Regions from separate parts of the Desulfitobacterium hafniense DCB-2 genome, predicted to be linked through region 3. Evidence: riboswitches for the same ligand, from Rfam matches in the RefSeq annotation. Region 3 holds a riboswitch; each other region holds the start of a gene.
The links. Region 3 has a riboswitch for molybdenum cofactor ahead of DHAF_RS21255 (heterodisulfide reductase-related iron-sulfur binding cluster). Riboswitches for the same ligand answer to the same signal wherever they lie in the genome.
Positions count from the first base shown of each region.

Region 1: it holds a riboswitch for molybdenum cofactor, as region 3 does, so the genes downstream of both, DHAF_RS07670 (molybdopterin molybdotransferase MoeA) here and DHAF_RS21255 (heterodisulfide reductase-related iron-sulfur binding cluster) in region 3, are expected to answer to the same signal.
Region 2: it holds a riboswitch for molybdenum cofactor, as region 3 does, so the genes downstream of both, DHAF_RS11030 (Crp/Fnr family transcriptional regulator) here and DHAF_RS21255 (heterodisulfide reductase-related iron-sulfur binding cluster) in region 3, are expected to answer to the same signal.
Region 4: it holds a riboswitch for molybdenum cofactor, as region 3 does, so the genes downstream of both, DHAF_RS08075 (hypothetical protein) here and DHAF_RS21255 (heterodisulfide reductase-related iron-sulfur binding cluster) in region 3, are expected to answer to the same signal.

Region 1 is NC_011830.1:1,634,700-1,642,374, reverse strand. Features, by position in the region: gene DHAF_RS07675 (nucleotide-binding protein) at 1-774, opposite strand, end outside; gene DHAF_RS07670 (molybdopterin molybdotransferase MoeA) at 789-2,099, opposite strand; molybdenum cofactor riboswitch at 2,205-2,337, opposite strand; gene DHAF_RS07665 (double-CXXCG motif protein) at 2,492-3,148, opposite strand; cobalamin riboswitch at 3,302-3,480, opposite strand; gene DHAF_RS07660 (Rpn family recombination-promoting nuclease/putative transposase) at 3,857-4,237, opposite strand; gene DHAF_RS26755 (HNH endonuclease) at 4,324-4,647, opposite strand; gene DHAF_RS24725 (group II intron reverse transcriptase/maturase) at 4,706-5,209, opposite strand; gene DHAF_RS07650 (reverse transcriptase/maturase family protein) at 5,280-7,103, opposite strand.
Region 2 is NC_011830.1:2,396,380-2,404,054, reverse strand. Features, by position in the region: gene DHAF_RS11045 (DUF364 domain-containing protein) at 1-186, opposite strand, end outside; gene DHAF_RS11040 (ABC transporter ATP-binding protein) at 235-1,014, opposite strand; gene DHAF_RS11035 (FecCD family ABC transporter permease) at 1,011-2,051, opposite strand; gene DHAF_RS11030 (Crp/Fnr family transcriptional regulator) at 2,058-2,780, opposite strand; molybdenum cofactor riboswitch at 2,913-3,044, opposite strand; gene DHAF_RS11025 (translation factor GTPase family protein) at 3,284-5,932, opposite strand; gene DHAF_RS11020 (class I SAM-dependent methyltransferase) at 6,188-6,832, shown strand; gene DHAF_RS11015 (DUF3102 domain-containing protein) at 6,836-7,675, opposite strand, start outside.
Region 3 is NC_011830.1:4,503,978-4,511,652, forward strand. Features, by position in the region: gene glyS (glycine--tRNA ligase subunit beta) at 1-1,170, opposite strand, end outside; gene glyQ (glycine--tRNA ligase subunit alpha) at 1,172-2,062, opposite strand; gene DHAF_RS21250 (DUF2325 domain-containing protein) at 2,458-2,763, opposite strand; gene DHAF_RS21255 (heterodisulfide reductase-related iron-sulfur binding cluster) at 2,765-3,214, opposite strand; molybdenum cofactor riboswitch at 3,295-3,427, opposite strand; gene DHAF_RS21260 (nucleoside-triphosphatase) at 3,506-4,024, opposite strand; gene DHAF_RS21265 (class I SAM-dependent methyltransferase) at 4,025-4,723, opposite strand; gene DHAF_RS21270 (DUF364 domain-containing protein) at 4,739-5,494, opposite strand; gene DHAF_RS21275 (ATP-binding cassette domain-containing protein) at 5,527-6,558, opposite strand; gene DHAF_RS21280 (GTP-binding protein) at 6,545-7,243, opposite strand; gene DHAF_RS21285 (FecCD family ABC transporter permease) at 7,590-7,675, shown strand, end outside.
Region 4 is NC_011830.1:1,724,532-1,732,206, forward strand. Features, by position in the region: gene DHAF_RS08060 (DMT family transporter) at 1-259, shown strand, start outside; gene DHAF_RS08065 (ArsR/SmtB family transcription factor) at 280-972, opposite strand; partial or broken gene DHAF_RS08070 (DUF3102 domain-containing protein) at 1,353-2,164, shown strand; gene DHAF_RS08075 (hypothetical protein) at 2,295-3,833, opposite strand; molybdenum cofactor riboswitch at 3,920-4,052, opposite strand; gene DHAF_RS08080 (uracil-DNA glycosylase) at 4,523-5,098, shown strand; gene DHAF_RS08085 (alpha/beta hydrolase family protein) at 5,109-6,038, opposite strand; gene DHAF_RS08090 (helix-turn-helix domain-containing protein) at 6,055-7,161, opposite strand; gene DHAF_RS08095 (PEP/pyruvate-binding domain-containing protein) at 7,376-7,675, opposite strand, start outside.

The DNA.
Region 1 (7,675 bases), 2.4 Mb from region 3:
CTCCACCTGAGGCTTAGTTGACTTATCCACTGTGTGGAGGAAACGCCGGGCCAGAGTGCGGTAGCATTGGGCAATCTCCGTTTCCGGAAAAATCTCCATAACCGTCTTGCCCTGCTCTTCCCCCTTCTGGATCTCGGCCGCCCGGGGAATCACGGCAATAAGCTCGCCCTGAGTTTCCGCCGCCAGCTGCTGCACCAACTCCAGCTCCTTGTCCACATTGCGCCGGTTCAGGATCAGCCCTCCGTAACGGGCATAGTCCCGGCTGCGGAAATTGGCCAAAGCTGCGGCGATATTGGAAGCTGCATACATGGACATCATCTCTCCCGAGGTAACGATAAAGACCACATCCGTATACTCCCCCCGCAGAGGCATGGCAAAGCCGCCGCAGACCACATCTCCCAGCACATCGTAAAGCACAATATCCGGCTGGTAGACTTCATAAGCCTTCATTTCCGCCAAGGTATCAAAAGCGGTGATAATTCCCCGTCCCGCACAGCCGATGCCGGGCATAGGACCCCCTGCTTCCACACAAAGCACTCCGTTATATCCCTCCTGCACAAAGTCGCTCACCTGCAGGTCATCCCGTCTGCTCCGCACCAGCTCCAAAACGGTGGGAATGGCTCGGCCCCCGGTCAGCATCCGCGTGGAATCCGCCTTGGGATCGCAGCCGATCTGCATCACTTTATAGCCCATCCCGCTCAAGGCGACTGCCAAATTGGAGGTGGTGGTGGACTTGCCAATCCCTCCCTTACCGTAAATAGCTGCTCTAATCATGGTTTATGCACTCCTTACCCGGTGGGATTGTCCTGCCCAGTTTGACTGCGCTGCCTGAGCGTCTTTTCGCCGCAAAGCAGCCGCACTGCAGCTGGTTCCCCCTTTTTTAGCAAACGGTCCTCAGCTTCCTCCATCAAAATCCCCGTGGCATTGACAAAACAATCCACTGTGTCTCCCATCCGGATAGGAACAATCTCATAATCCTCCCCGGTCCAACGGAGACCTACATGAGCATGACGGCCGGAGCGGATTCCGCTTTGGTAATCCTCATGCAGCCGGGCTTTGATCTCCGGCCGCTCATAACACGGACACCCCAGAAAGCGTTCCATAATCGCCGGCAGGTACTGCTCAGCCTGAGTCAGAGCCGCATGAGGAGGCGCAGGAATTCCCACGACACATTTCCCCTGGATTTCTGCCAGCAGCATGGCTTTCCCACCGGGGTTGAACCCCATGCCCTGGACCAGTACTCTGCCCAGTTTTTCGACAGCCTGGACGGTATAATCCCCATACCGGGCTCCGCTGCGGCCTAAGCCCCCGATCAGGATCAGAACATCACAGCGGGAGATAACCTGCAGAATAGCCTGGCAGATCAGGTCTACCCCATCCCCTGCCACCGGTTCTGTCCAGGCCTCCCCGCCGCATTCCTGAAGGATCCCTGCCAAGAGAATGCTATCCGACTCCACTACCTGTCCGGGGCCGGGCCGGCGGCCGGGTGCCACCAGGTCGTCCCCCACCGGAATGATGGCAGCTTTGGGCTTTTTCCATACGGTTATCGTTTCCACTCCGGCAAAACGCAGGATCGAGAGATGAGCCGGGTTTAGTCGGTAATTGGCCGGAACAAGCCGCTCACCCCCCCTGATGCTGCTGCCTGCCCCCTTGATTCCCTGCCCCGGTGCGGGCAGGGCCTTGATTTCCACTCTTCCATCTGTCCAATGCTTTACCTGTTCCAACGGAATCACTGTATCAAAAGGCGGTTCAATCACCGCGCCCATGGCCCGGAGACAAAATTCATGTTCAGCCAGCACCCGGCTGCCGCTCTCAAGCAGCTTTTTAGCCTGTTCCCAGTTCACCATAATTCCGTCATGCTGGGCGGTATCTGCCGAAGGCACCGAGAAGGCCGCATAGGTCGGTTCCGAAGTCACCCGGCCCAAAGCTTCATTCAGTGGTACGAATTCCTTGGCCAGTTCAAATTTGGCCTGGTCGAAAAGGATCGCCAAAGCCTCATCCCGGGAGAACGGATCATTCTGCTGCCGATGACAGCGTGTGGCACAACCGATGCAGGATGAGGAGGGGCAGCTGATGTGATCATGCTGATTATTTGCCATGGTGTTTCTCCTTATAAAAACAATACCAACAGAAAAAGCGGCCTGCCTTTCTAAAGCAAAACCGCCTGATGACGAAAACAGCAAAAGCCAGCATCCGATCTGTCAATCCTGTATTTTCTGCTTCCTTTTCATCAGTGAAGGCCAGCTGGTTTCCTGACTGACCCCGTGAGCGGTTTGCTCAGGCTCCTCCGTCATGAGATAGTCTTTTAGACAAAGGAGCTCGGAAAACTATTCAATTTCGTTGTTTATCCATAAACATAACATAACATAAATAAACATAAAAATAAATATCCTGATTTTATTTTACACTAAATTAGGTTATATAGGTTTATATAGTTATAAAATTGGGGTATACAAAGCTATGTTTATGCTCAAAAAAGAAGTGCCTGATATCAAAGCACTTCAATCTCGGTAAATGTCAGCCCTGTGAGCTCGTGTCTTTTATAGACTTCCACAAATCGCTCGGAGCAATAAACGGTAACACCGTAGCCCTTGGCTCTGAACAGATCCGCTCCTTTGAGGGATTCTTCTCTTAAATAAAGGTAATCCCGCGCTTCAACCCGCTCCTTGTTCTCGGCACTATAGGTTTCGTAGCCGCATTCCGGACAACGATCGAGCAGAATAACATTTGATTTTTTATAAAATTCGGCACTCACAGCGACATGAAGCTTGTGATAGACCGGCGGTTCCGTGGGTATCTTATGGATTCTGATCCCCTGGCGCCGGAGCTCCTTTAGTTGCAGATCCGATAGATCACGGACGGATAGTACATGAGCTTTCTCTAAGCTGTAACCCGTAATCTTTTCTCTTTCCAGAACGTCTTTGGCCTTCCCTGAGATATGGTTGATATAAAACCAGAGAAAATCAGGATAATTATCATTAGACAAAACAATAGGGTTATCGGTTCCCCAGTCATACATTGTGCTTTTTTTCCATTCTCTTTGGCATAGGGGACAATGGATCTCTTTTCTTGGCCATTCGCCTACACTTGCTCCATAGGCGTAGGGCTCTTTTTCTCCTTCATCAATTTCCAAACAATAATAACGCATCTCATCACCTTCCAATATATACTCTACCTTCCAGCATATACTCCGATAATAAAAAAGAGCCGGTGTATTCGGCTCTGGCAGACGTCATGTAATAAGTAAAGATGAGCGATCATCCTACCCATAAATTTGCTACACTTATTCTCCCCCGAAAACTTGTGTTTCCGGAATGGGGCAGGTATCCTGACTTGAACTCATCCTCATCCCTTACCTTCCCGGTTTTCACCAGTGGATCCTCTAAGGGACTCGTCCTTCTTACAGTAGCGGGGCTGTCCCGGCTTCACACCGGAGTTCCCTATTAATGCATTTAAGCAACCCTATTCCGCCTGATATTCAGTTTTTTCCTAAACTTTTCCTTATAACCAACATTATATCAAGTATCACTGTAAGTCAACAGAATATTTTGCCTACAGCAAAGAGCAGCATATATTATTGGTAAGAAAGGATGAACTTCGGGAAGAAATCAATGATACGAAAGCGAAAATTGCCTCCGGCGAACAGTCCTTTTTGATAATGTAGACACCCTGTTTGCAAAGGTGGCCCTTGGTGATTTATATGCAGATTTAGAGAATGTTTCTGGACTATTGCATTGATAATTAGCATAAATCCTTTTCAACTCCAGGTCCTGCCGGGTACTTAAGATGTATATGATCAAGGTTTCAAAGAATCGCTTCGCCTTTTCCTTGTCTTCCACCTTCTCCAAATTGAAAACTAATTCATGCAGGATGGTATAGAAATTTTTTCATCTTTGATAAAGATTGCCCGCATCGCCCTCAATACAATCAGGAGCAACATATTGCCGACCAGTTCTTGATCAGTGTATGTGGAGAGGTTGTAGAGGATGTATCTGTACTCCGGGATATATTGGGTTACCGTATCAGGCAGCTGTTCATAATGGTCGATCATCCCAGATAGTTTCAGCGGACCGTCCCATTGCTCCTGACCGTGATAGATTACCAGCGGAATGATGACCGGTAGTCTATCTGTCGGAGATTCCTTTAGCTTACTTTCCCATATCCTGACCATATATTTCAGCAGCTGCAGGGCTATGCTTTGGGATGGGTAGCTATGAGGTAAGGTTGGCGATAGCATAAGCTACCGCCGCGCTCCCTCCAGAACCGGACGGACATCTCTCGATGTATCCGGCTCGCCATTTACCTTCGATTGCCGAACTAATCTCAGGTATGAATTTGTTGATAGCAATCAGGACATACGACTAGCGTCTTGCGCCTGCGTTCAATCATTACGCGTTCCCATGCACGCTCGCCTTTCAGTTCCTTCAGTTTCTTGACTTGGTGGAAAGTTAATTGCCCACTCGTTTTTTCGCAGAGTTCACACTTATGCAGACGTATACGATTGGTGAAACTGTTCCTTTTCTCATATCTTGTGTATTGTGGGAGGAGTGACACCCGTGCATCATTTATTGCCAGTCTCTCTCGATGAAAGCCGCCGTTATAAAACGTTGCCACTCTTTTGCCACTTTTTATTGTGTACTCCACCATAAACGTCTTTTTCATCACGTAACGGGCTTTTATTCTTGAAACTGATGTCCTGTATTTTCTAGCGAACGTTTTCAGCATACTGTAATCGGCCTATTTTGATGGAGTTGTTCGCAACCCTATAGTAATTGCGAATCCCTCTTATCTCTTGGTTGTATGCTGTTAAAATGTCGATGTCAGACCGGTTAACAAGCTTGCCCCGGTGCAATGCCTTGTAGGACTCCTTGCCATCTGAAGTCAGAACTGTCTTGAACGCCTTGTACTCGCGGAGTTTGCCCACCCATTTTTCGTGCGGGACCAGCAGTTTGATGGAACCTGTTTGCGAACGCATAATGGCTCCATCTTTTCGTCTCTTTGCGCACTGCTCCCGTGAGACGTAAATATCATATCCGAGAAAGCGGGCTTTATCCCCTGAATGTGTAATCTTTGTCTTGGCGTCCGACATTTTGAGTTTAAGCTCTCCTGCTAAGAACTGTTTGATGTCTGTTTTGACGCGTTCGGCGTCGGTTTTGCTGCCGATAACTCCGACGATGAAGTAGGCTAAGCACCCAGCGCCTTGCCGCATTGCTGCGGCAGGTTTCCGGATGCTCGCCCCCGAACCGTACTTACCCCTCTCGGGGTATACGGCTCTCCATTTACTCAGAATCTACAGAGTGTATTGCCCTGTGGCACTCGTTGCACACAATTAGCGTCTTTCGGCGCATTTTCAGCATGACCCGTTCCCATGGGTGGCTGCCGGTCAGGTCTTTCAGGCGCTTCACCTGATGGGAGCTGACCAGAACATGTTCCTTGCCGCACAACTCACACCTGGCGGCCTTCATGCGGTAGAACAGTTCCTTGGGTTCGTAGTTGACCACGTATTCCGGTTGGTAGTCCACATTTGCTGGCAGGGGGGCAACTATGCGAGGGAATCCATCTTGATAAAACGTGACCCTCCGGATTCCTGACTTAGTCATGTACTCCACGATAAATGCGCCATCACGGCTATATTTGGCATTAATCTTTGAAACCGTGGTTCTGAACTTACCCGCCAGAGTCTTGTACAAGCTGTACTTCATGACGTAATGAAACTTGTTTAGTACCGAGGCGTTGTTGGCCATCCGAAAATAGTTGTAGATACCCCGAAGCTGGGCATTATACATGTTGACGATTTCGCGCGGCTCCAGTCCCATGAAGTCGGTTCTTGGCTGCGGTGTCCATTTTTCCTTGCCGTTACCGTCCGAGGCTACTTTGAGCACACCGTATTCCCGCAACTTACCAACCCATTTGTCTTTCGGGACATACAGCTTGACCTTTCCGGAGTGCACCCGGCTCTGACCTCTGGATGTCCTTCTGGTGGTGTTGTCCTGGCATACCGCGATATCGTATCCCAGGAAGCGCGCCTTATCCTGTCCGTGCGTAATCAGAGTCTTTTCCGGGGAGAGGGTCAACTTCAGCTTGTCCGAGAGAAACCGACAAATGTCAGCTTTGACTTTCTCTGCATCCGTCTTGCTGCCGATGATTCCCACGAGAAAGTCGTCACAATAGCGCACGTATTGGATTCTGCGGTAGGTGCCATCCATCGGGTCATTGGCGGGGCATTCTAGCATCCGCTTGCGCAGGGCTCTGATTTCTCTTTGCGCCGCTTTCTTTTCCTCATCCGTCAGGGTTAACCACAGGCGGTCGTACTTTACTTTCCGATACTGGTGGGTTCGCTGGGCGCGTCCGTAGTCCTTGCCTGCCTGGCGGCGATTGCCTTTGTCGAACCGCTGTTTATACTCTTCCATATACAAATCCAGCTCATGGAGGTACAGATTGGCAAGAAGGGGACTGGCACCTGACCCCTGCGGAGACCCGCTGTAGGTGGCATTGTACTGCCAGTCTTCCAGGTATCCAGCCCTGAGGAACTTCCAGATCAGAGAGATAAAGTTCTCGTCCTGGATGCGCCTGCGCAGGATGTTCACCAGCATGTGGTGGTCGATAGTATCGAAATAGGCTTTGATGTCACCCTCGACAAACCACTTGACCCCATTGAAGCTGCGCTGCATCCGGGCGAGCGCCGTATGGCAGCTTCTGTTCGGTCGAAACCCGTGGGAAGAGTCCAGAAAAGTTGGCTCGTAGATACTCTCAAGCAGCATGCGCACGACTTCTTGCACCAGCTTGTCATTTGCCGCCTGAATCCCCAGTGGCCGTTGTCCTTTCCCACTTTTCTTGGGGATGTAGCGCCGGCGCGCTGGTTGTGGCTGGTAGCTGCGGTTCTTAAGCGATTGAATCAGGGATTCAATGCGCTCCATACCGGTACCGTCCAGCGTTGTTCTATCCACTCCCGGGGTCATGGCTCCATTGTTGGCGTACAGCTTCTGATACGCTAACAGGTAGAAGTCTGGGTTGTAGAGATTCCGATACAAACGCTCAAACCGGTAGTCTTGCTTTTGGGATTGCCTCTGTAGATTTTCCAATACAATTTGGGGACTTCTCATAATGCCTCACGCATCCTTCCTTTGTTGTACTGGAGAATAAACTGCCCTCCTTTGCCATGTGACGGGCTTTCCCCGTCTCGGACTACTACGAGGGCTCCGTAGCCGTGCCGGATTTTCAGGACAGTACTCCATAGCTGATTGTTACAGCACTCCGGCTTAGGCTATCCCCATTTAGGCCAGTCTGAACAGGCATGTCCTGCTGTCGGATACGATTTTCGCCATTTTCCGCTGATTGCGGCTGGAAGGCAGGGGATATGGCGGCATGCACATGACGACTTTATGCGCACCCCCGCTGCCACACGGCGTTTGTAACCATCTTCCGCCGTGGTCTACGCTAGCACTCCTCTGGCTGTCGTTCAGGTAATCCAACTTTTATCCTCATGCAGGACTTTTCATCTCGACGCTCAGTCGCAGCCTGATGGTTGGCTGACTTGCGCCTTTCCCGGCATGCTATGCTCCCCGTCTGGTTTCCCTTCAGGGTGAGCCGGGTGATGATAGGCGATTCCATATCTAGCCCACCGCCTTGCCGGGGCGGATTTCAGACTGACCCGCGCCATGCTTTTCAGCATGTC
Region 2 (7,675 bases), 2.1 Mb from region 3:
CAAAACATCCGGATCGCGCAATGGGTAGACCGCATGCTCGCCGTCAAAATGAAAGGCCCTTCCGATTTGCCCATTATCCCCCATAGCTACCGTCCATTTAGGGAAGTAGCCCAGTTGGGTTAATCTGCCCGGCTTTAATCCCTCCTGCCTGTATAAGTCCAGAATTTGCAAGTATGCTTTCTCCATAATGAACTCCCTTCAAGCTGATCGATTCTCCTCCAGAAGTTTCTCAGTTTATAAGCGGGCCAGACAAGCATTGCGGGAAATCTGTTCAACATAGGGAATCTTGACCTCGGTTTGATACAATTCGGTCAAGGTCTCTTCATTGATTATTTCCTGGGCTTTGCCCACTGAAAAACGCCCGTTTTTCTCCAAGATTCCCACCAGCCCTTCCAGCATCATGGCCTGGTCGGGGTTATGGGTGGTCATGATGATGGCATAGCCCCGTTCCGCCAATTCCTTAATCATCCGGACAGTTCTTAATTGGTTGCCAAAGTCCAGGGCTGAAGTGGGTTCGTCCAGCATAATGATTTGGGGCTCCTGCACAATCACCCGGGCAATGGTGGCCTGCTGCCGCTCCCCTCCGCTCACATCGGTGTATGGCCGCTGAGCCAGATGGGAAATCCCCATGGCCGCAATGGCCGCATCCGCTTTGGCGAAGTCTTCCCGGCCCGGCATGCGGAAGGTGCTGATATAAGGAGCACGGCCCATCACCACAAAATCCCGTATGGAATAACCATAGGCCGGGTTATGGATCTGGGGAACATAGCCAATATAGCGGGCTATGGCTTTGCGGTTCATTTTCGGCAAAGGTATCCCTTCGATGCGGATACTGCCCCGATTCAAGGTATTAAACCCGGCGATACAGTTCAGCAGCGTCGATTTGCCGGCACCGTTAGGCCCGATAATGGACAGTATCTGCCCCGGGGAGATCGTAAAGTTAACATCTTTGAACACAGTCTTGCCGCCAGGGTAAGCGAAGGCTGCCTGATTGACTTCCAATAAGCTGTTCATTTTATTTTCATCCTCTGCTTAAATAATAGCCAACCGTAGAGAGGTGCACCGATGAATCCGGTGAGAATGCTCAGGGGGATTTCACCGCTGGTCACAGTGCGGGCAACCGTATCGACCACCAGCATAAATGAGGCTCCCACGAAGATGGATAAGGGAATGACCCGGGTATTATCCGGCCCAACCAGCATACGGCAGAGATGGGGAACAACCAGGCCAATCCAGCCTACAGTACCGCTGATGCATACCGCACAAGCCGTAGTGATGGTGGAACAGACAATGGCCAGGCCGCGGATCACCCTGATATTAATCCCTAAGGAACCGGCCTCTTCATCTCCTAGAGAGAGAATATTGATGCGCCACCGTACGGCTATCAATAAGGCCATGCTGATCAGCATCGCCGGCACAATCATCATGACGTCACCCATGGAGGTGGTGGCCAAGCTGCCCATTTGCCAGAAAACGATCTCCGGCAGCTGGGTTTCCGGGTCTGCCACATATTTCAGCAATCCTAGAGCGGAGCTCATAAAGCCGGCGACAATAATTCCCGCCAGCACAAGAATTAAGTTGGAGCTGTTTCTCAGCAACTTGGGAATGGTTGTGGTAATGGCCACGGCCAGCAGCCCGCCCAGGAGGGCACAGATCTGAATTCCCCCTGCATCCAGGCCGTTTAAGATGGCCAAGGCCGCTCCCACACAAGCGCCGGAGGACACCCCCAAAAGATCGGGAGAGACCAGGGGATTTTTGAATATTCCCTGATAGGTTGTCCCGGAAATGGAAAGACCGGCTCCTACTAATAAAGCGGCGAAAACCCGCGGCAACCGCACCTGAAAGACCACATCCGCCATGGCGTCGGTCCAGGTCTGCTGCAAATCCCCAAAGGCGGAAAGCAGTATTTTCACCACATCAATTATGGACAATTCATATCGGCCCAGGCAAAGAGCGGTCAGGCTTAAGGCAACGGTCAAAACACCGGTCCCCAGAATGGCACCCAGCTGCCAAGGCTGATTATTGGTTCCCTTCAATTCGATGATCAGCACCCCACATCAAATAGCTTTCAAAAAAGTAGTCATCTTATCCTGTGCCGGTGATTCCCTTTTGACTTCGCAAGACAGCATCTCAAAATAGTTCCGGTCAAAGCGCAGCAGACCGTCATCCCGCATCTTGCCCAGCTCTTTGGACATGGCACTGCGGTTTAAACAAAGAAAATCCGCCAATTCCTGTCTGGAAAAACGGATAGTGAAGCTGTTTTCTCCCTTTTCCTGAACACAGTAAGAGAAAAAAGCCAGCAATTTTCCCCTGATACTCCGTTGTGATAAGCATTTGAGTTTGCGGCTCTGAGTGACCGCCTCCGCCGCAATAATTTTCAGGAGATTTTCCAGCATCTTGCCGCGAATACTGCAGCTTTTATTGCAGTTCGTATAGATCGTTCCGCAATTCAGCAATAGAATCTCCGACGGCTCCGCGGCGATAAAGGAGGTGAGATAACTGGGCCTTTGGGCACAGACACAGCTGCCGGCCATGGTATCCCCCTGGTGCAGTTCCGCCAGAATGCTCCTGTTCCCGAAAGCATCATCATCCTCGATATACACCCTTCCCTGCAGAATAACGCCCATGGAAACAGCGGGTTGACCCGCCTCAAAAACTTTTTCACCCTTTTTGTACCTCTGCACCCTGGTCAGCAGGCATTTGCCAATCTCCTGGAGCTCATCATCGGAAAAATGACTCAGAAATTCCACCGAACGCATTGCGGAAAGACAGTCTGCCATCCTTTTTCCCCCTTCTTCTCCTCTAAGGCCTCTACGGAACCCTTGGTTACCAAAAGCAAAAACAATAGCAAAAGCGCACTTTCGCTCACAATCGAAAATGCGCCTAAAATCCCATCATTCTGGGTCTTTGCACCTTTCTTTCCTGAGGCATCCCAGACAGGATACCCCTTTGCGGGAGGCCGGTACATTTCTATGCCGACCCTGTGAGCCTTTGCTCAGATCGCCCCCGCATAGCATGGCTTTAGCGGGAAACGATTCGAAAGATTTCACTATTCTGTTGGGTCTCTATTCAATGGATTATGACACAACCGCTCATAACATAAATAATTATAACAGGAATGGTTATAAAGCTAACAAACTCAACACAATATTCTCTGATATAAGCAAGTATAACACAACTCCCGGTCCATGTCGGTTGCATTTCCAACAGATTTCCAGCAAATACCCCTGCATCCCTAAATATATTGCAAAATAAATTTAGCGATGCGCAGGGGCATTGAGAGCTAATCCTTCTCTCTTTTAAGGAACTCTTTCATCTGCTGTTCGCTTTCGGCAGATAAGGCATCCTTCAGATAATGCCGGGTCGGCGTTTGTTGTGCCTGATAAGCCTCGATGACCTGTTTATTGGCCATTATGACTTCTTCCTTCAAATCTCGGGCGGATAATAAGGCGCACCCTGCCCCTCTGATAATGATCTGCTGCAGGCCATCGGAGGTAGCCACGGTGATCTTATACTTTTTCTGATGATCATAAGCAAACCTTTCAATATATTGATCCGCGGTTTGCGCTTCTTTGGTATAGACCATCAGGATATTATGATAATCGATGGCTTCCTCGGGATGCCCCTGAACACGATAAGCATCGAAGACGACGATAATCCGGCACTTGCGAATCCCCTGATAATTGCTTAGGATATCAAGCAGCCTTATCCTGGCTCCATCCATATTATCCTGGGCAAGCTCTTTCAGTTCCGGCCAGTCAAAGATAATATTATAGCCGTCCACAAGAAGATATTCTTCCTGGCTTTCTTTAGGTTTGTTTAAATCGGCAGGTGGTCTATAATAGCTTTCCACAGCTTTTTTCCGTTTCTGCCAAAGGGATTTTTTGCCTTGGTTGGCATAATAGGTCTGGTTGAGGATCCTGTCGATCTCCTCCGGGTCGATCCACCTTTCCTCGGCATAGGGTATCTGCAGATGAGACTCTGCATCTATGAATTCACTCTCTTTGGCGAAATAGCTTTCCACATGCATATATTCCTTGACTTGATACCAGGGGACCAAATAGCCGGAACCCTGGGCACAAAATACGGAATCGGCAGGATTATCCACATCCCTTTCCGGGTCGTACCCGGCCATAGCTATGACCTCATCCGGATTATGGCAGGGTTCATAACCCTTCAGGCTGCAAAAAAGCCTGCCCAGACCTTTGCTGTAAGCCATGACCTCCTGCTGATAGTTTCTCATTGTCGCCACGGGGGCACTGCCGGTAAGAGTTGCCCGCTCCCCTTCTATCCGGGCAAGCTGGCAGGTTCCATGCATTTTTTCCACATCGTTCATGGCCCGTCCCACCATTTTTTCCGGCAATTCCAGCTGAAAAGCATAATAAGGCTCCAACAGGATGGACTCCGCTTCCATTAACCCCTGACGCACCGCGCGGTAGGTGGCCTCTCTGAAGTCGCCGCCGTCTGTATGCTTGGTATGGGCCCGGCCTGACACTAAAGTGATTTTTAGATCGGTAATCGGTGACCCTGTGAGAACACCCTTATGAACTTTTTCTTCCAGATGAGATAAAACGAGTCTTTGCCAGCTTTTGCTTAAGCTATCCTCACTGCATTGCGCTCCGAACTGAAGGCCGCTTCCCCGCTCACCCGGCTCCATTAATAGGTGGACCTCCGCATAATGCCGCAAGGGTTCAAAATGCCCTACTCCTTCCACAGCATTGCCAATGGTTTCTTTATAAACAATCCTCCCTGATCCGAAGGACACCTCCAGGCCAAACCGGCTCCGGATCAGGCTTTGCAGGATTTCCAGCTGGACCTCACCCATCATCTGCACCTGGATCTCCCTGAGCTCTTCGTCCCAGACCACCTGCAGGCCCGGATCCTCTTCCTCCAGCTGGCGCAGCTTAGGCATCATCACCCGGGGATCACAGCCTTCCGGAAGGATCATCTGATAAGCCAATACGGGTTCCAATAAAGGGGAGTGGGCGGCGGTCTCTGTGCCTAAGCCTTCTCCCGGTTTGGTTAGCGTAAGCCCTGTTACCGCACAGACCGAACCGGCTTCCACTTCATTGACTGCCTCGAATTTCTTCCCGGAATAGATGCGAATCTGGTTAACCTTTTCTTCCCATACACCATTGCTTAAACTCTCCCTTACCTTGAGCCTTCCGCCGGTGATCTTCAGATAGGTAAGGCGATTGCCCTGTTCGTCCCTGCCTATTTTGAATACTTTAGCCCCAAAGCTTTCCGGATAGGCCGGCAGATGAGCATAGTCCACAATACCCTGAAGCAATTCCTCTACACCCTCCAGCTTTAAAGCGGAACCGAAAAAGCAGGGGTACACTTTACGCTTCCTAATCCCTTCCCTGATCAGGGGAAGCTCAATATGTCCCGTATCCACATAGGCGTCCAGCAGCATTTCATCACACATGGCCAATTGATCATAAAAATCAGTGGATTCAGGTTGTCCAAAGTCAATGCAGCCGTCGCTGAGTTGGCTTTTTAATTCATTGATCAGCTTTTCTCTGTCTGTGCCCACCTGATCCATTTTATTGATGAATAAAAAGACCGGTGTCTGATAAATATCCAGCAAGTGCCATAAGGTTCTGGTATGACCCTGTACCCCATCGGCCCCGTTGATCACCAAAACGGCATAATCCAGCACCTGGAGGGTTCTTTCCATCTCCAGGGAAAAATCCACATGACCGGGGGTATCCAATAAAGTGATTTGAGTATGAGCCACTTCCAGTAGGGCCTGTTTGGAAAAGATGGTAATCCCTCGGGCCCGTTCCAGTTCGAAGGTATCCAGATGAGCGTCTTTATTATCCACTCGGCCCATTTTGCGAATGGCACCGCTCAAGTAAAGCATACTTTCCGATAGGGTTGTCTTGCCCGCGTCCACATGGGCACATAGGCCAATGACCAATTTTTTCATCTATATTTATACCCTTCGCTGTCCATAGTGTTATCTATATAATAACAGCAAGCGGGAATTAAATAAATTGTCTATTAGTCGCTAATATTTGGGGGAAGTTTCAAAGAGAGGCTATGCTAAACTTCAAGGCTTATGGGGATTTAGAGGTTTGGACGCTGTTTGCGTGGCAATCGGCATGCAGGCACTTTCCTGAATCAATAAGCATACGAATATTAGTGAATTCGTAATCACCTCGTTGAAAGGAGCCTACGGCAGATGAATGACAAGTATACTTCCAGGTTTATTACTACCTCCGATGCTCAAACTGACTCCATGATTTTCAAACTGCGTTCAACATGGTGGAGCCGGTTTTATGAATATGCCTGGGCGGCATCCTTTGCCGAACCGGAAGCAACCGTGCTCGATGCCGCCTGTGGTATCAGCCACCCTTTTAAGTTTTTCTTATCCGAAAATTGTGCCCATGTCTACGCCTGTGATATCGATGAACGCATTCTTCATCCTGGATCGATCATTCAGGAAATCACGGCTGACCTGGGCTATGAAGCTGCTCAAGCCATCCACCCCGGATATTTTGAACGTATTCACTTTAGTCAGGCAAACCTGGCTCAACTACCCTACTCTGAAAGCATGTTCGATACAATATTCTGTATTTCGGTTTTGGAACATCTTGATCTTCCTACCCTTCGGTCAGCACTGCAGGAATTCAAGCGTATATTAAAACAAGATGGTCTCATTATCCTGACCTTTGATTACCCTGTAATTAACCTGACCCTACTGCAAACTGAGATCCAGCAGCAAGGACTATCCTTTTATGGTTCCGTGGATTTCACCCTCCCTGCTGATGCTATCACCGGATATGACTTAAACTGTTTCCGGGCTGTTTTGACCAAAAGCCGCTGACAATCAGCGGATAACCTTCAGAGGCTTTTTCGGGGGCGGCCACACCTTAATCGTCTCGGCAATTGTCTCAAGCAGCTTCTGAGCCTCTTTTCTTTTTTGCTCTTTCAGATTCCCGTCAAGATAATGCAGATTGGTAAGGGCTGTGGTCAGGTCAAAAAAGGCGGTGCTAATGGTTTTACAGCAGGTGTCACAACGCTCCACATATTTAGCTGGAGCATTGGGATCTATTTCTGTTTTGAGGTTATGCGTCGGCATGGCGGCATTACTTTCCAGGGGAGCACTGCCGGTACTGCCGACTGAGGAGGATGCACCGGCAGCGGGGGATTCCCTTTGGGCATTCTCCGGAAGAAGAGACTGGACCATCAAACTGGAGATTGCATTGTTGATCCCCTCCAGCCCTTTTTTGAGGGCTTTATTTTCCTGCTGGATCTCCTCACTCTCCTGCTTGGCCAGATCTCTGTCTTTTAGAGCCTGCTGCAATTCCAGCTTGGTCATGCCGGTCACATCGTTCTGGGCCAGGAATTCTTCCCGTTCCTCTCCCGGCAGACCCAAGAGGAGGAGGGCCTGAGTGTAAGTCAAATCGCGCACTGGTGCGTGATTTGACAGACCCGGCTCGTCCGGGAAGCTTGCCCCATACTCTTCGTAGAGCTGCATCAGCCTTCTGGCAGTACTCAGGGAATATCTCACCGACTCCTCCAGCCACTTCTCCCATTCCCCGTGGTTGACCAAACTCTTCGCTTCCTTGAGCCGACGGCCGATTTCCACGGCGCTGGCCAGCAGAATTTTCCGGGTTTGCCGGGTAATCATAGTTATTTCAGCCGCGATCACCTGCGGCGTCCGTTC
Region 3 (7,675 bases):
TGCCGTCCGCTCAACCAAGTCCTGCTTTTCGCTCTCCATCCCCAATCGAGCTGCTATCCCCCGGGCCAGGGTCCGAATCCGCTCCACCCGCTGGCGGACACTGCCTAATTTCTCATGGTAGGTGACTTTATCCAGCTTTTCGACCAGCTCAGCAAGAGGTGTTTTTTGGTCTTCACGATAATAGAAGGCCGCATCTTCCAAACGGGCTTTGAGAACTTTCTCATTCCCGGCCTTGACCTTCGCCAGGGCATAATCATCCCCATTGCGTACGGTAATGAAATAGGGAAGCAGCTTGCCTTCCTTATCCCGTACAGGGAAATAACGCTGATGCTCTTTCATGGGAGTGGTGATCACCGGTTCCGGCAGATGCATATAATTCGGAGCCACTTCACCGAGCAGAGCGGTAGGGTATTCGATGATATGGGTTACTTCATCCAGAAGATCGTCATCCTTCTCCACATCTCCCCCCACTTTAGCGGCGAGGGCATGGATTTGCTCCCAGACGGATTGCCGGCGCTGCTCCGGGTCCACCATGACAAAGGCCTGGAGCATTTGTTTTTCATAGTCCGCCGGGCTATCCAAAGTTACAGGTCCGCCTAAGGTACGATGCCCCCGGGAGGCTTTTCCCGATGCCAGCCCCACAAACTCAAAGGGGATGACCTCACTGCCAAATAAGGCAACGATCCAGCGAATGGGGCGGGCAAAGCGGAACTCCAGGTCGGCCCAGCGCATGGGCTTGGGAAAATGCAGTCCGGTGATCAAATCGGTGCAAAGCTTGGGCAATAATTGCAAGGTAGGCTGGCCCAGCTCAAATTTCCGGGCATAGACATAGGACACACCGTTTAATTCCTGAACGAAAAGATCCTTGGGCTCCACCCCTTGCCCCCGGGCAAAGCCTTGAGCAGCCTTAGTAGGGTTTCCCTCCGCATCATAGGCCGCTTTGACGGCAGGCCCTTTGACCTCTGCTGTAAAATCCGTTTGTTTTTCGGCCAGGCCTTGAATAAGCACGGCAAAACGCCGGGGTGTAGTGTAAACTTTCAGGTCTTGATAATCCAGACGCAGCTCCTGGCAGTATTTCTGGGCTTGTTCCCGAAGTTGGTTCAGCACTCCCGGGGCAAATTTCGCCGGGATCTCTTCTGTGCCGATCTCTAAGAGAAAATCCTTAGCCATCTTATTCGGCCTCCTTTCCGGACTGTTCTTTGAGTAGGGGGTAGCCTAATCTTTCACGCTGCTCCACATAGGCCTGAGCGCAAAGACGGGCCAAATTGCGGACCCGGGCGATATAGCCCGTCCGCTCAGTCACACTGATGGCTCCCCGGGCATCGAGAAGGTTGAAGGTATGGGAGCATTTCAGGACATAATCATAAGCAGGAAGGACCAATCCTTTCTCCACGATCCGAATGGCTTCCTTCTCATACATTTCAAACCAGGTTTGCAGGGCTTCCACATCGGCGGCTTCAAAATTGTAATGAGAATAATCGATCTCGTTTTGGAGGTAGATATCGCCGTAAGTGATATCTCCTACATACTCAATATCATAGACACTCTCTTTATTTTGAATATACATGGCCAAACGCTCGAGACCGTAGGTGATCTCGGCACAGACCGGTTTGCAGTCAATCCCCCCGCATTGTTGGAAGTAGGTGAACTGAGTGACCTCCATGCCATCCAGCCAAACTTCCCAACCTAACCCCCAGGCCCCCAGGGTCGGCGACTCCCAGTTGTCTTCCACAAAGCGAATATCATGTTCTTTGGGGTTAACTCCCAAACGTTCCAGGCTTTGCAGATAGAGCTCCTGAATATTATCCGGCGAAGGCTTAATAATAACCTGGTATTGAAAATAATGCTGTAAACGGTTGGGGTTTTCTCCATAGCGTCCATCCGTAGGACGGCGGGAAGGCTCAATATAAGCCACTTTCCACGGTTCAGGCCCCAGGGCACGCAAGAAGGTGTTGGGATTAAAGGTTCCGGCGCCTTTTTCCATATCATAAGGCTGAGCAATGATGCACCCTTGTTCTCCCCAAAATTGATTCAGGGAAAGGATCATGTCCTGAAATTTCATGGTTAACCTCCCTATTTTTTACTACCTAATCTCTTGAGCTACCGGGACATTAAAGAAAACTTGGCTGGCAAAGGCGACTGCCTGGTTGTCTTTGTGCTTCCTGTAATGCAAAAAACTCCCGTCCCGTAGCTTTCGCTACAGGGACGAGAGTATCCTTCCCGCGGTTCCACCCTGCTTGATCTCCATATAAGCCGCCTGGTTCCCAAACTCCTGAAAAGGCAGCTCTCAAGGAAATCCTCCTTCTTTAAAACGTGCTCCAAGTGCCCTGATCCGCTTACCCGTCTGGTTTCCACCCTGCCAAACTCTCTTAAGGGATACCCGAATCTTCCTCTTATCATTACACCATAGGATTCAATTTGGAAATAATTATAGTATGATTTGGTTCTTTTGTCAAACTAAGCTGTCCTAATCCCATGCTCTTTTTCAATCATAGTCAGCACTGAGGCAAGCCCCTTTGCCTGGGAATAATAGATCTTCTTATTATATTTTCTGGCCACATCTTTGGCATCCCACATGCTGGAATGGGAACAGACCATTTGCACGATAATCACACAATCTGTGTCCTTGATGAGGTTTTCCAATACCTTTTTGTTGTTTTTTTTGGGCACGCCGTCGTGGAAGCGCAGTTCGATATTTTTCAGCTTGCCCATGGATTTGCTGTGCCGCTCAAAATTATATCCGCCTATGATCGCTAACTTCATTTTACCAAACCCCTTCCTGTAAAGTCTGGATACTCAGTTTCTCATCACAAGGCCTAGAAAGCAGGATAACTTCGAAGTTTCCGCCATACCGGCGATATTTATGCTGGAAGTTATAAAAACAGCGGGGACAACTTGTTACGATCTTCTTTATTTTCAACTCCTGCCAAGCAGTGATATTTCTTTGGCTTATTAAACCCGAAAGCTCTCCATAGCCCAATTGGCAGGCTTTATCCCCACAACACCACTGATCTTTACCCAGAACGGCAAAATCAATTTTTCTATCCCTAAGCAACTGCATACAGACCATATTCCATTCCCCTTTTGACCTGTCAGCAAAGGGATTACATCCGGGAAAAAACAAATATTCGGCATCGGGTCTTTCCGCAAAAGTCGGTATCCCCATCATTTTCATACAATTCAATCCCATTGTTGACCAACCTTCTTTCTCCATGTTGGCGGGCTCCAGTCCAACCGATCTTTAAACGTTAAAAGGTTCCACTTTAACGAAAGTGGAACCTCTAGTAAACCCAACATATTGGGAATCCACCTCCTTCTCAAACGTGAAGGCATAGCCATTTCTGGATATACCCCGAGGGCGTACAGCCCTGGCCGACCAACCATGGATGACTCTTTAGGTTGCTCCGGCTCGGAGATCATTATGAAATTTTTCTCAATCACTATTCTTATTATATATTGGGTTTAGTTATGTTTCAATAGGTTTTGATCAGATTGGTTTTAATCATTATAAACACTGCTGCAAATACAAGGCGATGATGTGAGGGAGCGCATCCCGGTTTTCCCGGCACACGGAAACCAGCTTTACCTTGGGATGACATCTTATCCGATCCGTCCAGCCGCTGCTGGCCTGCTTGATCACGCCAAGAATCGGAACCGGACCTTCTATGGCTGCTAAGATCTCCTGCTGAAAGACAAGAGCCTCCCGTTCCAGGCTGCCGCATTCATCCATCACGATAAGTTGAGCCTGGTTTCCGGCACAGCGAACGAGTTCTGCCCCATACCCATCAAACCGCTCTGTAAAGACTTGGGGGGGACTATTTTCAGAAAAATGAACCACACTGTTTTCTTCCTGATAGACCTTCTCTCCCGAGGCTGCAGCCAGATAAAGCCGCCGGTTGGGAGAACCTCTGTCCGGGCCAAAGTAGGTTCTGAATCCTGCGTAGGTTACCTGGCAAAGAGCCAGTGCTTTATCGACGATGGTACTTTTGCCCACTTGGATCTCCCCGGTCAAAAAGATGTGCATTTACAGCCTCCCTTCGATTTCAAATATTCCTACAGCCTTTTGGCGCGGCAGATAGAGGGGAAAGTCCTCTTTACCTGTTGCCACAAGGCGTTCCGCCAGAAAACCTGCCAAATCTCCGGGGTTGATATCATGGGATTGGGTCCTGATAAAATCCCGGGCATCTTCCTCCGACCGAAAGGGCTGGCCAAATTCAAAAGCCGTTTCGGTTAGGGAATAAGCTATTCCCTTGCTGTTTAAATTTCCCTCTACCTCTTCAGAGGTGTTTTTCTGGAATTTCCGATACTTTTCCGGATAGAGCTCTGTCTGGCTCTTTCTGCCCACCACAGCGATGAGTTTTTTACAGCGGGGCAAAAATTGTTCCAACTCGCGGCTGCCGAAGAAGCTGATTAAGATAACATCCCACCCCGCCTCGATGGCGTTGCAATCCATCAGCAAAGGAGTGATGTTCCTGATATTTTCGGCCTGAATTCTTTGTTTAAGTATCTCAATGGCATAAGGATGCCTATCTATGCAGGTAATACTGTCAATGGTTTTGCTCAGCTCTAAATCCACCAGTCCTATGCCGCAGCCAATATCACATAAAGAAGAGTGCTCCGCCACTTTAGGCCCTACCAACTCAGCAATATTCTTGAAAAACCCGGTGTACCTTTCTGCGTCCTGATACCATCTCACCGTATTTTCATTCCATTCGAAATTCATCCTGCTCCCCCTTGCTTATTTTTTTATGGTCACCTTCTGTCCCGCGGAATATATCTTCACTTTCTCGGCCCCGGCTACGATTCGAAAAGCCCGGGCATTATCTTTAACCATAAAGCCCGAAAGCTCTTGAAGCCCATGCTCAAAAAGTACAGGAGCCAGCGGGGTCCCCGGGCCAACCAACGTGATCCGCCGGGCGTTCCTTGACAATTCCAGAAGCCTGGGCAGCGTCTTATCCACTACCGAAGCGCAAGTGATATAGACATAGTCACACTCCGGCAGGATAAATTCACTGGCCGGCAGGGGATAGTCCCCTTCCTCCGGACTCCACTCCAGAATAGAAAGATCGCAGATCGGCTCCAGAAGGCTTTCCAAATGGGGGAAATGACCCACCACCCCAACCTTTTTGCCTTTCACTTCATTCTGAGACATGATAAAGGGGTCGTTCATGCGGTCCTCGACCCTTTTGGCATCGGAGAAAATTACACCATGTTCTCTGGCTACTTGAGGATTATTGTAATAAGCGTTGATCGCCGCCAATCCGATAGAAGCCTCTACATAATTCCAGGACTTGACACAGCCTGCTGCCACCCGCAGGGGCAGGCCCAGCAAATTTTGGGTGAGCATCGGCATTCTTGTTTCAAAGGGACGATTGGGGCCCAGTCCCACTCCGTTCCCGCTGCGAATCACGGAATGGGTCGTTCCGCAGACCAGCTCATCCACCAAAAAATCTTCAGGAATCCCGTTGATCATGGCGTCATAGATCTCCCACATCTTCCGCACCTCTTTTCCTCATTGTTTAATCCTTACTCAATGGCCGCCCAATCCGGCAGCTGGTCAATCATCTCTCCCAAGCGCAGACGGTTTCTCAATTCCCCCAGGACATTATCCAGTTTTTCGATGGTTTTGAGGCTGGCTCTTTCTTCCTCTGTTGTATGGATGACTTTGGCGATTCCACCGTCCTTAATCACAATCCGTTTATCGGCGCTTAAGCCCAGGAGGGGATCATGGGTGGAAATCAAGATGATCTTTTCCCGATGGGCCAAGAGGGTGATGGCTTGCCTCCGATCTATCCCCGCGTTCTCTATTTCGTCAATCAAAACGATAGGAGACTCGCTGATAAACGCTGTGTCGGCGATCATCAAGGCCCGGGATTGTCCGCCGCTGAGTTGGGTTACTTTCGTCTCCTCGGAAAATTTTTCTCCCGCCAGATCATTGGCACATTGAAAACATCGGCCAATTACATCCTGCGCATGAGGAATCAGCCTGCTCTTGGCATGCATTTCCAAGAACTCACGAACCGTCAAATCCATGACGAAGTTCATGTTCTGGGACAGCTGAGCCACCAGTTTTCCTTCCATCTCAAAACGCTGGAGATCATCCAGTTCCTCGCCATTGATCCGGATCACTCGGCCGGTGGGCGTATCTCCTTGAGCCAGACACTCGATATCATTGAGCAGCCGGCTCTTTCCTGAGCCGGTTGGGCCGACAATACTGATAATCTCGCCGGGATAAATGGTAAAGTTGATGTCCTCAGGTTCTTTCAGCTTATTGTATCCCCCGTGGATGGTCAGAAAAGAAATCACCGTACGGGAACCTTTCTGCAGGGAAAAGGTTTCAAGAAACTGACAAAAACCCTGTACTACTCCGAAGGGGTCCATGCCAAACTCGGCGAGAATTTCCCCATCCGCTTCCTGCAATGCCTCCGGCAGGGTCAGTTCGGCCTTGATATCGCCCAAGCGCAAATTGGTCAGGAAATCAGCTCCAATCGGATACTCCTTAAGCAGATCCTTTAGGCTTTGGTTATGGACCAGGTGTAAAAAATCATTGCTTTTCATCATTGCCAAACTCCATCTTCTTCATCATTCCCATCTGATAAGGCTCTCCAATCCTCGTCTCACCTGTGCAGTAGGAACAGACGGCCGCCGGTGTGGTAAAGCGCAGTTTCATATCCCGGGTGGTTTCAATGTCCCTGGCCTGCTGCAAATGCTTGGCAAGAATAAAAGCCCCTTGTCCGGTAATGCCATTGACAAAGACGATCCGGGCGGCGGGATTGACCTGAGTGATATTAAAGGCAAAAACTTCCCGCTCGGCCTGGGAGACAATATCCCCTTTGGTAACCACGACGATATCGGCAAATTTCAGCATCGGCCCAATTTTTCGGGGGGTATTGATACCGGATAGATTATCGATGACACAAATGGATAGGATACCTTTGATATAAGGGGAACAACGGTTGCATAACCCTGCACTTTCCGTGATCAGCAGTTCAAAACCTGATTGAATCCCCCACTGTACCGCATCTTCAATATTACTGACAAAGAAATGATCCGGGCAGATCTTCCCTGAAAAACCGGTCTGCACAGGGATCCCTGCCTCTTCATAGCTCAAATTATCAAAAGAAGTCAAACAGTCAAATTTTACGACACCGATCTTCTTCTTTTCCGGCATAGACTCAACCAGCCTTAAGATGACCGAAGTCTTGCCTGATGACGGGGGCCCCGCCACAGTAATAAGTTTCATGGACAACCTCCTCCAAGCCCGGGCGCCACATCACCCACTATATTAGGAAATATCTCTGCCAAGAACTGGCCTTTGCACCAACCCTAAATTTAAACCAATACAAATATACATAACAATATATATTTCACTTTATTTTTATCTTACAACCAATCAGGCTCTATTTCCAGTTTATTTTAATTAATTCATATCTATTTTAGTTTACTCATATTCGTTGACTTAACTTTTTTATACTTGTATAATCTTAGTAAATATTAAATTCCAACAAATTACTCCACTTAACCCATTCCTCGTGAAAAATGTCCCCAGTGAAAAATGTCTCCAGTTTATTTTTAAAGGCGGTAACAAAATGAAGCGTAAAAACCAAGGCATCTCTATGGTCGTAGGTCTTGGCATCCTTTTACTGATCACCATCATTATCTCTTTTCAGCTTGG
Region 4 (7,675 bases), 2.5 Mb from region 3:
TGCATTGCTTATTCTGTTATGGCTAAGCCTCATATCTTCGATTGTTCAATTTGCCCTTTGGTATTACCTGTTGCAAAAGGGAGAACCGGGAAAAACCAGTGCTTTTTTGTTTTTAGCCCCGTTTTTTGGGGTGCTGACCGGTTGGCTGCTTTTAGGCGATCCATTATATCCTTCCCTGTTAGCCGGCGGGTTGCTGATCATTATAGGTATTTTCCTTGTCAATAAAGATTTCAATCACAAAAGGGTCTCAGCAAATTGAACGAGGCAGCGAGGGAGTAATTACAGGGATATATTGAAGTATTGTTTAAAGCCTGCTTTTCCTTGATCGGTCACCTTGACAGCCCGGATGCCCGGCAGGGGTGTAATCCATCCCAAGTCAAAAAAATGTTGCATAAGTTGATTTCCTAAAGCACCGGCAAGATGATAGCTGCGCTCACTCCAGTCCAAGCAGGCATGAGATAAGGAGCGTCGCTTTTTCTTGATGCTTTCCAAATCAAGTCCGAAATTAATTACAAACTGTACTCCTGCTTCGGTGAGGACGAATTCTTTGCCGTCCTTTTTCAAATAACCGGAATCCAGCATGGAATCAGTAATCCCTACACCTAGTTTCCCAGCCAAATGATCATAACAAGTTCGGGCCTTTTGCAGCATGACCATTTGAGCGGATTGTTTTAAAGACTTGACCTCAGGTTGGGGAGAAATAACCAGAAAGGATTCCAAAAGGCTGGCAACTTCGCCGTTTGCCAGCTGATAATAGCGATGACGGCCGTGTTTTTCAACGCTGACGAGCCCTCCTTCTGCCAACTTGCCAAGATGGAAGCTGGCGGTTTGAGGGGTTATCCCTGCTCGATAAGCCAGATCACTGGCGGTATGCAGACGGCCATCCAGTAAGCTTGTCAGTATCGCTGCACGGGATGTTTCCCCAAAGAGAGCAGCTATTTCAGCAATGTTTGGGTTTGGGCTTATACTCATGTCAACCAAATCCTTTCTCCTCAATAGTTTTCTCTTAAATGTCTGAAGTCTTAGAGTGCTCAGCATGGAAGCTTAAACATTTTACTTGGCTGATTATTATGTTACCAGCAATTATGCTGGGTGCAATAGCTATGTTTATGCATGGCCTGGTGCTTAACCAGTTGGAATTGCTTGCAAGCCATTATCTGCGGCATATATATGCTACCAAAAGGGACAGCCTAATATTTACGGCACGAAATCCTCCTAAGCCTAATTGATGAAGTTCAAGGGAACTGTCCGAGAAGAATGTCAATCCTGTATCATGGTTACAGGTCAATTGAATAAGGTTGCTTCTGATGTACACACACCTGTCTGGAGGCCGGCATATTCTATAACGTAGTATGAAAAAGACATGCCGGATAAGGATGGGTCATAATATGAGTGATATACTATCTGCCCGGACGCCTGGGCAAATCGCGTCCGAGATTAACCTTATTAAGGAACAAAGCGGTCAAATGCTGCTGGTCAACGCCGTCGAGATTGGGCGGCGGCTGACGGAGGCCAAGGAACTGGTACCTCATGGGGAGTGGATCAACTGGCTTAAGGAGTCAGTCAGTTATTCCCGCAGCACGGCGGCCAGACTGATGAAAACCTACCGGGAATACGGTCACCAACTCGCCTCACCCGATGGGGAAAAGAGTGCAAATGTTGCAGCGCTGCATCATTTGGGCTATATGCAGGGACTTATCCTCTTTGGCGTCCCGGATGAAGAGCGGGAGCAATTTATGGCAGACACGAGGTGGAAACCATGTCTGTCCGCGAATTGGAGCAGACCGTCAAGGAAAGGAAGCAGACGCCAGAGGAAAATGACCAAAACAGCGAAGCCAGGCAACAAGAGTTGGCAAGGACCGCCGAACCAATTCCAGTCGTAACGAGAGTCATCAAGCCGAAACCGGTGCGGCCTGCCGAAAGTGTTCATCCCGACAGCGAGAGGTATGATGCCCAATACGCCACGCACCGTGATAACATGCTCAACGATTACGGAGAGCTGCTGAAAGCCCTCGTCGCCCTGGACAGAATAGATCCGGTGAAGAAGGAAAAAAACAGAAAAGAGGCCTTGAAGATCGCCACCAACATGGCAACGACGCTGAAGGAGTATCCGCCCAGGATTAAAACGAATTTGAAGATTCATGGGAACACGACGCTTCCTTAATGCAAAACAGTTCGAGTCCCATTATCTCCACAGTAAAGGAACGACGGTATGAGACCTGAACATTTCATCAAAATGTTCAGGTCTCATACCGTCGTTTTATGCTCAAACCGAGAACATGCTTAAAAATCCACTAATGAGCCGCTAATCGCTTATTTAATTCTTCAGCTATTTCAAATTCGACTAAATCCATATTTGTTTTACCAATATAACCGGCCGGAATATCATTGGCTCTTACGAAATCGACGGTTTTATAATAGGTTTTGTGACTCATATAGCTTGAATAGAAGAGAACAAAATCCACCTCTCCATAACTTCTCAGTTCAATCTTGTCATTAAAGCCATCTGCCGTAAGGATGGTGGGGAATTTAGCCTCCAAACGTTTCCGCCAACTTGGGGTCCCGCCGATGATTAAGAGCTTCTTGTTGGCGATAAACCTCGATAGATCCAAGGAGGTATCTGTAGGTGAATAGTCGTTTTTAAGATCGATGAAAAACTCCCGAAGCTGAAAAAGTTCCTCTCTATTTTTCATTTCCGCATCCAGGTTTATTTTAAGTCTATCGATCTCCTTATTTAACTCATTGATTTGTGCTTCATAAAATCTGCTTTGCTCTGATAAGGCATTTTTCAGTTTAAGCTCATGCGTTTCAATCTCGCTTTTCAGTTGGTGCGCCTGGATTTCAACAGTGTCCTTTGCCAATGATGCAGTATCCAGCTTTTCCTTAAGAGCTTTTAATTCGGAATAGAGGGCATCTTCATCACTATAAGTAAGATAAAGCTCCCTCGCTCTTAAGTATTCATTAAGCAGCATTTTCATAATATATCCGGCACCGAAGGATTGCACAACTTGAGTTTCATCAAATTCCGCTTTTCCTGTTGTTTTTATAAAGGCCAGCATAACTTTATCCAAATCATCCTGGTTAACCTTGGGTGCAATGAAATCAAGATCTAATTTGTCGATGATCAGGAGATTGCGCAAACAACTTACCATAGTTTTTAAATCTTTATGGTTACTATAAAGAATATCTGAAGAGTTTTTTATTGTTCCAAGTTCATCCTTGACGATCTGTTTTACCTGGGCTAATCGGGTTTCTCTTTTTAATTCATTTTGAATATCCGTATTGATAGGGTTAATGTTAATAAACAAACTCGCCGCATTAAAGGCATTTTCGACTACTTGCAGGTTGATTATATTTTCATTTAATTGTTTCATAGTGTAAAAAAATAAAACAATCAGGGTTTCTGTTACCTTGAGGTTTTTGCTGGTGTCTTCTATGGCTGATAATTTCTTTCTAAATCCATCGTAATTATTATTTTGAGCGTAAACATAGATATCTTTGTAATGCTTCTTGATCAGCCGTAAGATCTTCACTTTGATCAGCTCGGACTGTTCAGCGCTTAGCAAAATACCTAAAGTTTTTTTAGCATAAATTTCTTGTTCCAGGTCGCCGCTGCTCAGCAAAACATGATTATATCCTGAAAATTCTTTAGTGCTTTCAAAAAACATTAATTTGTTCTGATTATAGATTGCAGCTACATCTTTTCGCATTTCCTTATTTAAAGACAATCCGACAGAAACAATGGCCATGAAATATTCTTCAGCATCATTGAGGTTTATATCATAGTTCTCCGCAAAAAATTCCATGACTTGTTTCATTTTTATACTTGCCAATGAAATTCACCACCTAACAGTTTTAAAATTTAAAAAAATAATGGCTCCGCCAATAGAAAGCGGAGCCATAACTGATTTCATACACAGTTGGCTTTAATCCACCTCCTTTTCAAACGTGAAGGCATACCCGTTTCCAAGTATACCCCGAGGGCCTGGGCCCTGTCCGGTGTCCATAGAATTGCTCTTTAGGTTCATTCCGGCTCGGAGATCTTTTTCAGTTTTTAATCTAAATTTACTGTCACAACCAGCACGATTGACTGGTATCCGATTAGCTCGGGAACATGCAGCTTAATGGTGATGTTTGTTTTATTTGCTTGTGTTAGTGTTGGTGAGAGGATGAAGTTTGTGAACGTCGCTATTGAACTGACATAAACATGATTTACATTCTTCCAATGATATTATACTGCATAACGTTTATATTTATCAATGGTTTTGTTTGGTTTTGGGAGAAAACGGTTTATTTTTTCCTAATAACACCATGCATCGATGCAAGCTGACGAAGCAAATTTCATGCGTAATGGGTGGCAAAAGTGCAGGGAAGGAAATGGGTATGGGTAATGAGTGATAGGTAATATGTAATGGGTGGTAATGCGATCATGAAATATATCGCAAATTATGGACAATATAACCATTAAAGCGATAGCTAAATAGTTGGTCCTAATAATCCCAGCAGGGTTAGGAGAGTTAATATGGATTCGTGTTTTGAACCGGTGATTTGGCCGGAAGATAAATTGCCCAAAGAAGCCGTCGCTTATAGGGAATGTGAAGTCTGCACGGAAAAAGCGCGGATCATTTGGGGAGAGGGTAATCCCAAGGCGCCTGTTGTTATAATTTTAGATAATCCAGGCGCCCGTGAAGACAAAGATGGCCATGAATATGTCTGCGGCACAAGGCAAACGTTGCAGACAGCTTTGCATCAAGCTGATTTGGCGCCGGATGACATTTATATAACGTATCTTTTAAAATGCCGGCCCCTTCGCCGATACAATAAAGAAGAAGCCAGGACCTTCAGTAAACCCTTTCTGATCCAACAAATAAAAACCATACAGCCGCAATTGCTGGTTTGTCTGGGAGATACCGTTGTTCAGGCGATGTTTGATGACCAGGAGGCCCACGTAAAGAATCTGAGAGGATCATGGCATGTTATACTGGGATACCCCTGCATCGTCTCCTACCATCCCTTGGCAGTAAGGAGGCGGCCTAATCTGGCACGTCAGTTTAGAGAGGATTGGGATATGCTGAGGCAGCGCTTATTAGATTGTTGAAGATGCGAAATCAATCATACCTTGCTATCCACTCTGCGATATCCGCTAAAACCTCTGCAGACACTTTTTGGGGGACTTTGTACTCTTTTTTGAAATCCTTGACCCTGCCGTAAACCGACTTCATAAACAGGTGGTTCAGTCCGGGGTAGAGCTTGAAAGAGACATTGGGCTTACCGATGCAGATTTGCTGATAGAGAGCGAAATCCTTTTCTGCGGTGACTTGAAAATCCTTGTCGCCCTGCAAAATCAGAACGGGCTTTTCCGTCCTGGCAAGGTAATCGGCAGCTGGATGGGCGTCCATCTCCTTGAAATACCATGCGTAGGTTTTGCCAAAAACCTTCACCTGCTTGGCTTCTTCTTCACTCATGCCGGCGATGGCGGTGAATTTGGCTTTGAGCTTTGCGATTTGCTTATTGGCGATCCAGTGCAGCAACTTTGGCAGTTGGCCCAGCATATCCTCGTTTTGACTCAATAAAATGTCGCTAAAAAGGCGCGGTGAGCCTGCGCAGATGATCATGCCCGCGAAATCGCCGCCCTCCGCGTCAATACGCGGCGCGAGCATCCCGCCGAGGCTGTGACCCAAAATATATACCTGGTCAGGGTCAATTCTGTCATCATTTTTAAGCAGTTTGGCGGCGAGGATGGCGTCCTCGATGGTCTCGCTTTTCACAGTTACAGCGCTGGGGCCTGCTTTCAGCAGCTGTTTTCCGTAAACCTTTGTGCGCTTGTCATAGCGAAGTACGGCGATTCCTTTATTTGACAGCCCTTCGGCAATATCGCGGAACGGCTTATTGGCGCCGATGCTTTCATCCCTATCCGCAGGGCCGGAGCCGTGCACCAGAACCACAGCCGGAACTCTTGCCGAACAATGATCCGGCAAGGACAAAATTCCCTGCAAAGGGTATGGTGTTCCTTCGCCAATGATTATTTTTTCATCCATGTCCATAACCTCCATGTTACCTGCCTATAAATCTCTCCATTTTTTGGACGAGCCGCCGGTAGCCAGGGTCATCCTGCAGCGAAGCGAAGGCTGGATTCATCAGTACATCCCGCAGCATGCTTTCCTTGATCACCTGCTCACTACGGGGGGCGGCTGCACCGCAATCCTTCAGCCACGGGTCAATCAGATCAAAGAAGGCATCCCCATGGAGCTCGAAGGGAAAGAATCCTCCCACACAGGTATCCACATAGTTGCCAAGCAGTTCAATAGCTTTGGCGTGGGAATTGTTCGCACAATACATACGGGCGCCCAGTGCGTAAAGCAGGATGACATTGTTGGGGTTCAGCTGTTTCATATTAAAAATTTGTGCCAGATCTGAGGCCCTCAAAAAGGCTTCTTCCGCTTTTTCAAAATGGTCCGTAGCCATTTGCAGGACGTTCAGCAGCCCTTGAAAGGCCACCATTACATACTGATATAGCTCTGTCTGCAAGGTTTCTTTGGCTTTGCCGATGTTGCCCATAACCTGATAGGCTTGTGCGATTAACATACCCTCCGGCAGCATGGGGCGGATTCCTTCCCCAAGTAAATCCAGAACCTGCTGTGGCCTTTGCAGAGCCAGAGAGCAAAGGGCCTGATATGAAACCGCTTCTTTGGCCAGCTGAACATCGCCGCTTTCTGCCTGAATCCGCTCACATAGCGTCACGGTTTCGTTCAGGAGGGCCTCTTGGCGCTCCTGTGTTCCCGCCAGCATGAAGTGATTTGTGTACAGCTTGACCAGTTGCACAAGGAGCGGGAAACAGGAGTAATATTTTTTGATGAGGGCAGCACACTCCGCGATCACATCTTCAAAAGGCCGACTAGCAAAATCGGCGGCTAACCGGGTGTAGAGCTTGGCGATGTCCGAGCGCTCCATTTGCGGAGAATAGCTCATCAACTCGTCGATGCTGATGTTAAAATAGGCAGCAAGCAGTGGGAGGAATGTGATGTCGGGATAGCTTTGCCCTGTTTCCCACTTAGAAACAGATGCTTTGGAAACACCGATATAGGCTGCAAGTTCATCCTGGGTGATTCCTTTTTCCCTGCGTTTGGCCACAAGGACCGACGCCAGATTGATTTCTTTCATCAATGTCACCTCCACTTATAGTATAAAGTTTACAAAGTCAACCTTAAAGCAACTTGTAGTTGACTTTTCAGGGAAAAATCAACTACAGGGAAACAGTATACTATTTTAAAACACAGTTCTCCATGTAGGATGAACTGTGTTTTAAAATAGTATACTGGGATTCAAAAATACAATGTATCAAGGAAAATAGTTAGGTGCTCATGGATCATCACTGCTATGACTCGGGATAGACGGCACCTTTTTTACCATCCACCGTGATGGTTTGTCCATCCCTGAAGATTTTGGTGGCGTTCCTCACCCCCAGCACCGCAGGTATGCCGTATTCCCTGGCGACGATTGCTCCATGGCTCAGGAGGCCGCCATGTTCAGTGACTACCGCGCTGGCGATAGAGAACAAGGGAGTCCAGGCCGGATCGGTATTTTCCGCAACCAGGATATCTCCGGCCTGAAATCGTGAGAAATCGGCGGGAGAACAAATGATTTTGACCTGGCCGTGCACCTGCCCCGGACTCCC